DNA from 2 places in the Mesorhizobium sp. M1409 genome. Region 1 is predicted to be linked to the other one. Evidence: predicted binding sites of a transcription regulator. Region 1 holds the regulator's gene; the other holds the start of a gene.
What was found. The regulator PhoB, encoded in region 1, activates phosphate uptake and scavenging genes when phosphate is short. The targets are predictions, from matches to a motif close to TGTCATNNANCTGTCAT.
Positions count from the first base shown of each region.

Region 2: the regulator PhoB is predicted to act here: its motif matches at 2,398-2,414, upstream of NKG99_RS21390 (DUF1045 domain-containing protein).

Region 1 is NZ_JAMYKV010000042.1:33,154-37,362, reverse strand. Features, by position in the region: gene pstA (phosphate ABC transporter permease PstA) at 1-598, shown strand, start outside; gene pstB (phosphate ABC transporter ATP-binding protein PstB) at 595-1,398, shown strand; gene phoU (phosphate signaling complex protein PhoU) at 1,424-2,131, shown strand; gene phoB (phosphate regulon transcriptional regulator PhoB) at 2,151-2,840, shown strand; gene eglC (endo-1,3-1,4-beta-glycanase EglC) at 3,578-4,209, shown strand, end outside.
Region 2 is NZ_JAMYKV010000029.1:3,579-7,787, reverse strand. Features, by position in the region: gene iolE (myo-inosose-2 dehydratase) at 1-624, shown strand, start outside; gene NKG99_RS21400 (DUF3329 domain-containing protein) at 683-889, shown strand; gene iolB (5-deoxy-glucuronate isomerase) at 1,270-2,082, shown strand; gene NKG99_RS21390 (DUF1045 domain-containing protein) at 2,454-3,161, shown strand; gene NKG99_RS21385 (alpha-D-ribose 1-methylphosphonate 5-triphosphate diphosphatase) at 3,208-4,209, shown strand, end outside.

The DNA of each region.
Region 1 (4,209 bases):
GCCAATCGGTGTGCTGGCCGGCACGTACATGGCCGAATACGGTCGCTTTTCCAAGCTGACCACCGTGGTGCGCTTCATCAACGACATCCTGCTGTCGGCGCCGTCGATCATCATCGGCCTGTTCGTCTACGAATTGATGGTGCGGCCGATGGGGCATTTCTCGGCAATCGCCGGTGCTGTCGCGCTCGCCATCCTCGTCATTCCGGTTGTGGTGCGCACCACCGAAGACATGCTCAATTTGGTGCCGAACGCCTTGCGCGAAGCCGGCACCGCGATCGGCGCGCCGCGCTGGGTGGTCATCAAGTCGGTCGCCTACCGCGCCGCGCTTTCCGGCATTGTCACCGGCATATTGCTGTCGATCGCCCGTATCTCCGGCGAGACGGCACCACTGCTCTTCACGGCGCTCAACAACCAGTTCTGGTCGAGCAATCTCAACGCGCCGATGGCCAGCTTGCCTGTCACCATCTTCCAGTTCGCTCTCAGCCCTTACGAGGAATGGCAGCAACTGGCCTGGACCGGCGCACTTATCATCACATTGACGGTTCTCGCGCTCAGCATCGTTGCGCGCAGCCTGACCGGACGCAGAGAGGACAAATGAGCCAGATGTTGTCTCCAGACATGACGATCGCCGCCGAGGCCACCGCCAAGGCCAAGATCGAGGTCAAGAACCTCAACTTCTACTACGGCCAATCGAAGGCGCTGAAGGACATCACGCTGTCCTTGCCGGAGCGCAGCGTCACCGCCTTCATCGGGCCTTCGGGCTGCGGGAAGTCGACGCTGCTGCGCGTCTTCAACCGCATCTATGAGCTTTATCCCAGGCAGACGGCCGACGGTCAGGTGCTGCTCGACGGCCAGAACGTTCTTGACCGCTCGCAGGACCTCAACCTGCTGCGCACCAAGATCGGCATGGTGTTCCAGAAGCCGACGCCATTTCCGATGTCGATCTATGAAAACATCGCTTTCGGCATCAGGCTCTACGAGAAGCTGAGCAAATCCGAGATGGACGGCCGCGTCGAGCAGGCGCTGAAGCGCGCGGCACTCTGGACCGAGGTCAAGGACAAGCTCGACGCCAGCGGCCTCAGCCTCTCAGGCGGCCAGCAGCAGCGGCTCTGCATCGCCCGTACCGTGGCGGTGAAGCCGGAAGTCATCCTGCTCGACGAGCCCGCCTCGGCGCTCGATCCGCTGTCGACCGCCAAGATCGAGGAGCTGATCGACGAGTTGCAAGCCGACTACACGATCGTCATCGTCACCCACAACATGCAGCAGGCGGCGCGCGTGTCGAAGCAGACGGCCTTCATGTATCTGGGCGAGCTGGTCGAGTTCGACCGCACCGAGAAGATCTTCACGTCGCCCCGCGAGAAGCGCACGCAGGACTACATCACCGGCCGCTTCGGCTGAGCTCAGGCATACGAGGAACAGGATCATGAGCGAACACACAGTCGCTTCTTTCGACGAGGATCTCGGTCAGATCAGCAAGCTCATCAGCGACATGGGCGATCTCGCCAGCTCGATGGTCGGCGGTGCGACCAAGGCGCTGTTGAATTCCGACAACGCCTTGGCACAGCGCGTCGTCTCCGACGACGCGATCATGGACGCGCGCCAGCGGGAGCTCGACGACCGCGCCATCACGCTGATCGCCAAGCGGCAGCCGATGGCCGACGATCTGCGCCATGTCGTCGGTTCGATCCGCATGGCCGGCGATCTCGAACGCATCGGCGACCTTGCCAAGAACATCGCCAAGCGCGTCGGCACTGTCGGCCTCAGCGTTACGCCGCGCGACCTTTCGCACTCGATCGATGGAATGGCACAACTGGTGCTGATCCAGGTGCAGGGCGTCATCGAGGAATATGCGGCGCGTGACGCCGCCGCGCTGGCGAAACTGCGTGCCGACGACGAACGCATCGACGTCAAATACACCTCCGTGTTCCGCGAACTTCTCACCTATATGATGGAAGACCCGCGCAACATCACCGCGTGCACGCATCTTTTGTTCTGCGCCAAGAATCTCGAGCGCATCGGCGACCACGTCACCAACATCGCGGAAAATGCCTATTATGTTTTGACCGGCACGCAGCTGCCGGCCAATCGTCCGAAGCAGGACGAGACGACAATGTCCGCGCCGGCGGCATGACGACAGGGGTGACCAGCCGATGATCGCGCCACGCATCATGGTGGTGGAGGACGAGGAGCCGCTAGGCGTGCTGCTCCGTTATAATCTGGAGTCCGAGGGCTATCAGGTCGAGGTGGTGACGCGCGGCGACGAGGCCGAGATCCGGCTGCAGGAGAACGTGCCTGACCTTCTGGTGCTCGACTGGATGGTGCCGGCGGTTTCCGGCATCGAACTCTGCCGACGCCTGCGAATGCGCCCCGAGACCGAGCGGCTGCCGATCATCATGCTGACCGCGCGCGGCGAGGAGAGCGACCGCGTGCGCGGCCTCTCGACCGGCGCCGACGACTATCTGGTCAAGCCTTTCTCGACGCCGGAGTTCATGGCCAGGGTCAAGGCGCTGCTGCGCCGTGCCAAGCCGGAAGTGCTGTCCAGCGTGCTGAAGGTCGGCGACATCGTGCTCGATCGAGAATCGCATCGGGTCTATCGCAAGAAGAGCGAGATCCGGCTCGGGCCGACCGAATTCCGCCTGCTCGAATTCATGATGCGCCATCCCGGCCGCGTGTTCTCGCGCAGCCAGCTGCTCGACAATGTCTGGGGTGAGACGATCTACATCGACGAACGCACGGTGGACGTGCATGTCGGCCGGCTGCGCAAGGCGGTCAACAACGGCCGCATGCCCGACGTCATCCGCACCATTCGAGGTGCAGGCTACGCGATCAGGGAAGATTAATTCCCATCCCATCCCGATAAATCGGAACCCAGGTTCAAGCTCGGTCAGCAGGCGGTCGCCAACGGCCGCGAAGGGTGGAATGTTGCATTCGTCTCATCGGTGGAGAACGAGCATGTGGCGCCCAGGAGCGGTCATCCCATCAGTTTTCGAATGACCGCATTTGGGCCAAGGCGACAGGCGGCTTCTGGCATCCAAAAAGCGATGGCGGACATTCAAGCAGGCGGGATTGAAATCTTTAACCGACCCTTCGCGGTCGTTGCCCGGTCGCAGCGAAACGTCCGCAGCGGAGTGAGCCATGCTGGAATTGATTGTGCGTGGCTAACTGGTCGGTCACTTCACAACTCGATTGCTCTGCGATCTCTCAAACTGCTGTTGTGTCCGGCTGGCCGCGGGAAGAACGGTTCGCGATTAGTCGGTCATAATCGCCATTTTGCCCGTAAAACTCTGCCCTCCAAATCGTGCTCCTTCTAGCGAGGATTGAACTAATGCATTTATCTATATCCGTCAAAGCACGCGACTTTCACATAAATATAGAATTTTATTAAAATTATATTTTTGACGGAGGACGGATTCCTTCTCTTTATTCAGTGTATGTGCGCCGAATGGTCAATATTATCTCGGATCGGATGACGATTCCCTGGAACTATTTCATCCGTTGCAACGTTGCTTGGGAAGCAGTCGCTGGGACTCGTATCGAATGATTTCACCAGGTCGGATACCATGAGGAAGGATTTCTGATGAGCACCGTCGTAAACGCCAAAGGCATCCCTCTTCCCTACACCGGCGCTTCCACTCATTGGTTCTCGGCCACTGGGTCTGGACCGGAACTGCATGGCACCTCCGGCAACGACTCCTTCTGGGGAGACACCGGCGTCAAGGTCACGATCTACGGTGGCGCCGGCGACGACTACTATCACCTCTATTCCACCAACAATAAGGTGGTCGAGGATCCTGGGGCAGGAATCGACACGATCGACACATGGATGAGCTACAAGCTCCCCGACAATTTCGAGAACCTCGTCGTTACCGGCGCCAATCGATATGCGTTCGGAAATGCGTTGGACAACATCATCAAGGGCGGGTCGGGTCATCAGACGCTGGATGGCGGCAAGGGCGACGATGTCCTGATCGGCGGAGACGGCGCCGACACTTTCGCCATCTCTAAAGGAAATGGAAGTGATCTTATCTTCGATTTCGGTGCGACTGATACGGTCCGCCTTAACGGCTATGACTTCACTTCGTTCGATGCCGTCCGTTCACAGATGGTTCAGGTGGAATCAAACGTGATGCTGAACCTCGGATCCGACGAGATCCTGGTGTTCAAGAATACGACCATCGACAAGTTGCAGCCCACCCAGTTCGAGCTGCC
Region 2 (4,209 bases), on a different contig from region 1:
CCTTGCATCGTCTATGGCGAGGTCGGTCGCTCGATCCAGGGCGACCGCTCCAAGCCGCTGGCCACCAAGCCGAAGCTGTCGGACGACGAGATGAAGACCTATGCCAGACGCGTCACCGAATTCGGCGAGTGGTGCGCCGAACAGGGCATGCCGCTCTCCTACCACCACCACATGGCGGCGGTGGTCGAGACCGAGCCGGAACTCGATGCTTTCATGCGCCATTCCGGAGCCGGCATTCCGCTGCTGCTCGATGCTGGACATCTGGCATTCGCCGGCGGCGACGTTCTGCGCGCCATCGACAACCATCATAAGCGCATCAACCATGTGCATGTGAAGGATGTGCGCATGGGCGTGATCGACAAACTCGACCGCACAAAACAGTCCTTCCTCGACGCGGTGGCGCTGGGTGCCTTCACGGTGCCGGGCGACGGCTCGCTGGATTTCGGCGCCATCGTGCAGCGCTTTGCCGACCATGGCTATGAGGGCTGGTTCGTGGTCGAGGCCGAGCAGGATCCGAAGAAGAACCCGCCGCTCAGGATGGCGCAGGTCGGCTACAAGGAATTGATGCGCGTGATGACCGCCGCCGGCTATACGGTCGAGACGCAAGGGTTTCCCAATGTCTGATCAAGGGGGGCCTGATGCGATGGGTTCCCGGCAAAGCCGATTGCTGTAGATTGGCCCGATGAAAGATTCCGAGCACCCCTTCTTCCGGCCGTTGTGGCGGCGTGTCGCCGTCGTCGCGGTCTGCGTCGTCTGGTCGATCATCGAATTCGCAACCGGCACGCCGTTCTGGGGCGTGCTTGCCCTCGGCTTCGCCGGCTACGCGGTCTGGCAGTTTTTTTACCTCTACAAGCCCGCGGACGACGGCAACGCCGAGCCGAAGGAATAGAGCGGCCTATGACGCAGAAGGCTTACGGCTTGAGCACTGCGCGCATGATGGATCGCGTGCGTTGGAGACTAGCCGCAAGGCCTCTAGCTTCGTCATCCTGGGGCGAAGCAAGGAGCGAAGCGACGCGGCGCAGACCCCGGGATCCATGCCGTGATGTCAAAACAGCCGCTGCGGTGCAGAATTCCGTTCCGCTGCGCTCTTGGACTGGGGTTGCGGCATGGATCCTAGGGTCTTCGCGACGGAGCTTCGCTCCTGCTACGCCCTAGGATGACGAAGTTGTAAGCGCCGGCCAAACTCGAAGATTTGCGATAGTCCTTTCAAACAAACGGCTTGGTTTCAAAGGCCTGTAGCCCGTCAAGCCATGGAATAGGAGAGACACAATGTCGAAGCTGTTGGTGAAGGCCAATAAGGGCCATGGCCGCGTCGCTCATGTGACGCCGCAAATCGCGGGCTGGACCTATGTTGGTTTCGACCTGCATCGGCTGAAGCCGGGCGAGAGCGCGTTCGGGAAGACGGATGATCGCGAAGTCTGCCTGGTGTTCGTCACCGGCAAGGGCAATGCGAGAGCCGGCGGCAAGGAACTCGGCCTGCTCGGCGAGCGCATGTCGCCCTTCGAAGGCAAGCCGTGGTCGGTGTATGTGCCTGAGGGCTCCGACTGGTCGGTAACCGCGGATACCGACCTGGAACTCGCGGTCTGCTCGGCGCCGGGCCTTGGCGGCGGCCTGCCGGTGCGGGTCATCGCACCGGACGATCTCGGCCAGGAGGTGCGCGGCAAGGGCACCAACACGCGCTACGTCACCAACATCCTGCCGGAGGGCAAGCCGGCCGATTCGCTGCTGGTGGTCGAGGTCATCACGCCCGGCGGCCATACGTCGAGCTATCCGCCGCACAAGCATGACCAGGACAATCTGCCTGATGAATCCTATCTCGAGGAAACCTACTATCACCGGCTCAACCCGCCGCAGGGCTTTGCCTTTCAGCGCGTCTACACCGACGCCGACCAGAATGGTCATCGCGCGCTCGACGAAGCGATGGCGATCGAGGACGGCGATGTCGTGCTGGTGCCCAAGGGCTATCATCCCTGCGCCGCCTGTCACGGCTACGACCTCTACTATCTCAACGTGATGGCCGGGCCGAAGCGGACGTGGAAATTCCACAACGCGCCCGAGCACGAATGGCTGATGAAGGCCTGATCTGCTCCTCCAATAGAATGGCTTCAGACAAAGACAGCTCCCCATTCTTGGAAACCAACCCATTGTCGAAAGTCGGCGCCGCCCCTCATAGGGACGGGGAGAAGGAGGCCGGCCACAACCTCGGCATTTCTTCTTGCTACGATGGTGATTGGCGAAACCATCGACGACAGCGCCCCTCTCCCCGTCACTATACGGGGAGAGGATGCCGGCAGGCAGGTGAGGGGCAGCGCCGACGTCTGGAAAATTGGTCCAGCCCAAGAAAAATGTCGGCTAAGGACCCGGCTGGGTCGATTTGCCTTCGAAAACCCTTCAAAGCTTCGTCAATCCGTCATGGAAATCACCTATGGCAGCGGAGCTGAGAAGGACTTTTCATGCGCTACGCCCTCTATTTCACCCCCCGGCAGGACGAGCCACTGGCGCGGATCGCCGCCAACTGGCTCGGCCGCGACCCGTTTGGTGCCGCGACAAGGCCGGTCGAGGCGGTGGCCGACCTGTCGGCGGCGGAAGTCGCTTTTCACACCGCTTCGGCGCGCCGCTATGGTTTTCACGCGACGCTGAAGGCGCCGTTCCACCTGGCCGCCAACGAGACGGAAGCCTCGCTGCGCGCCGCACTCGACCATTTCGCCGAGGCGACGCCGATGGCGACCATCCCGCGTCTCGTCGTCAGCCAGATCGACGGCTTCTTCGCATTGGTGCCGGAAGGACCGCTGCCTCTGCTCAACCGCTTCGCCGATGACGTGGTGCGCGATTTCGATCGCTTTCGCGCTCCGCTGACCGAATCCGAGATCGAGCGGCGCGGCCCGGATTCGCTGAAGCCGGCCGAGTTCCGCAATCTTTGCCGATGGGGCTACCCCTATGTCTTCGAGACGTTTCGCTTTCACATGACGCTGTCCGGCCGGGCGACGTCACAGGAAAGCCCTCGTTTGCGCGCAGCAATCGATAGTCTGTTCGCGGACATTCTGCGACAGCCGGTGCTGGTGGATGCGCTGACGCTGTTTGTCGAAACCGAACCGGGCGCACCGTTCATGGTGCTCTCGCATCACGTGCTCGGGCGCCGCCCGGCCAGAAGAACCGCCTGAGCACCCGCCGAACAACCCCAGCTGGACTAACCAAGGACTGCCTGAAATGACCGTCGAGACTGTTCTCCACAACGCCCGCATCGTCCTTGCCGACGAGATCGTCGAGGGTTCGCTGGTGCTGCGCGACGGCTTTATCGCCGGCATCGACGCCGGCGCCTGCCATACCAGTGGGAGCATGGCCGGCGAGGATATGGGCGGCGACTACATCATTCCCGGGCTGGTCGAACTCCATACGGATCATCTCGAAGGCCACTACGCGCCGCGGCCGAAGGTGCGCTGGAACCCGATCGCCGCCGTGCTCGCCCATGACGCGCAAGTGGCGACCGCCGGCATCACCACAGTGCTCGACGCCTTGCGCGTCGGCATGGACGAGGACGCCGACCTGACATCGACCGACATCCGCAAATTGGCCGATGCGATCGAGGACAGTGTGCAGCAGGATCGTCTGCGGGCCGACCACTTCATCCATCTGCGCTGCGAGGTTTCGGCGCCGGACTGCCTCAAGGCATTCGCCAATTTCGATGGCGACGAGCGGGTCAAGCTGGCATCGCTGATGGATCATGCGCCCGGCCAGCGCCAGTTCGTCAACCTCGAAACCTATGCCTACTATTACCAGCGCAAGCTGAAGCTGACCGATCGCGACTTCAAACTGTTCTGCGAAAAGCGGATGGGAGAATCGGCGCGCAATTCGGTACCGAACCGGGCGGTGATCGCCGCCGCCTGCCATGAGCGCGGCATCGTGCTGGCCAGCCATGACGACGCCACCCTTGGCCATGTCGGCGAAGCGATCGAACAGGGCGTGCGCGTCGCCGAGTTCCCGACAACGGAGGAGGCCGCGAGGGCCTCGAAAGAGGCTGGCCTCGGCGTGCTGATGGGTGCGCCCAACGTCATGCGCGGCGCCTCGCATTCGGGCAATGTCTCGGCCCGCACTCTGGCCAGCGACGGCCTGCTCGACATCCTATCGTCCGACTATATCCCTTTCAGTCTGATCCAGTCGGCGTTCTTCCTCGGAGACGTCGTCGACGGCATTTCATTGCCGCAGGCGGTC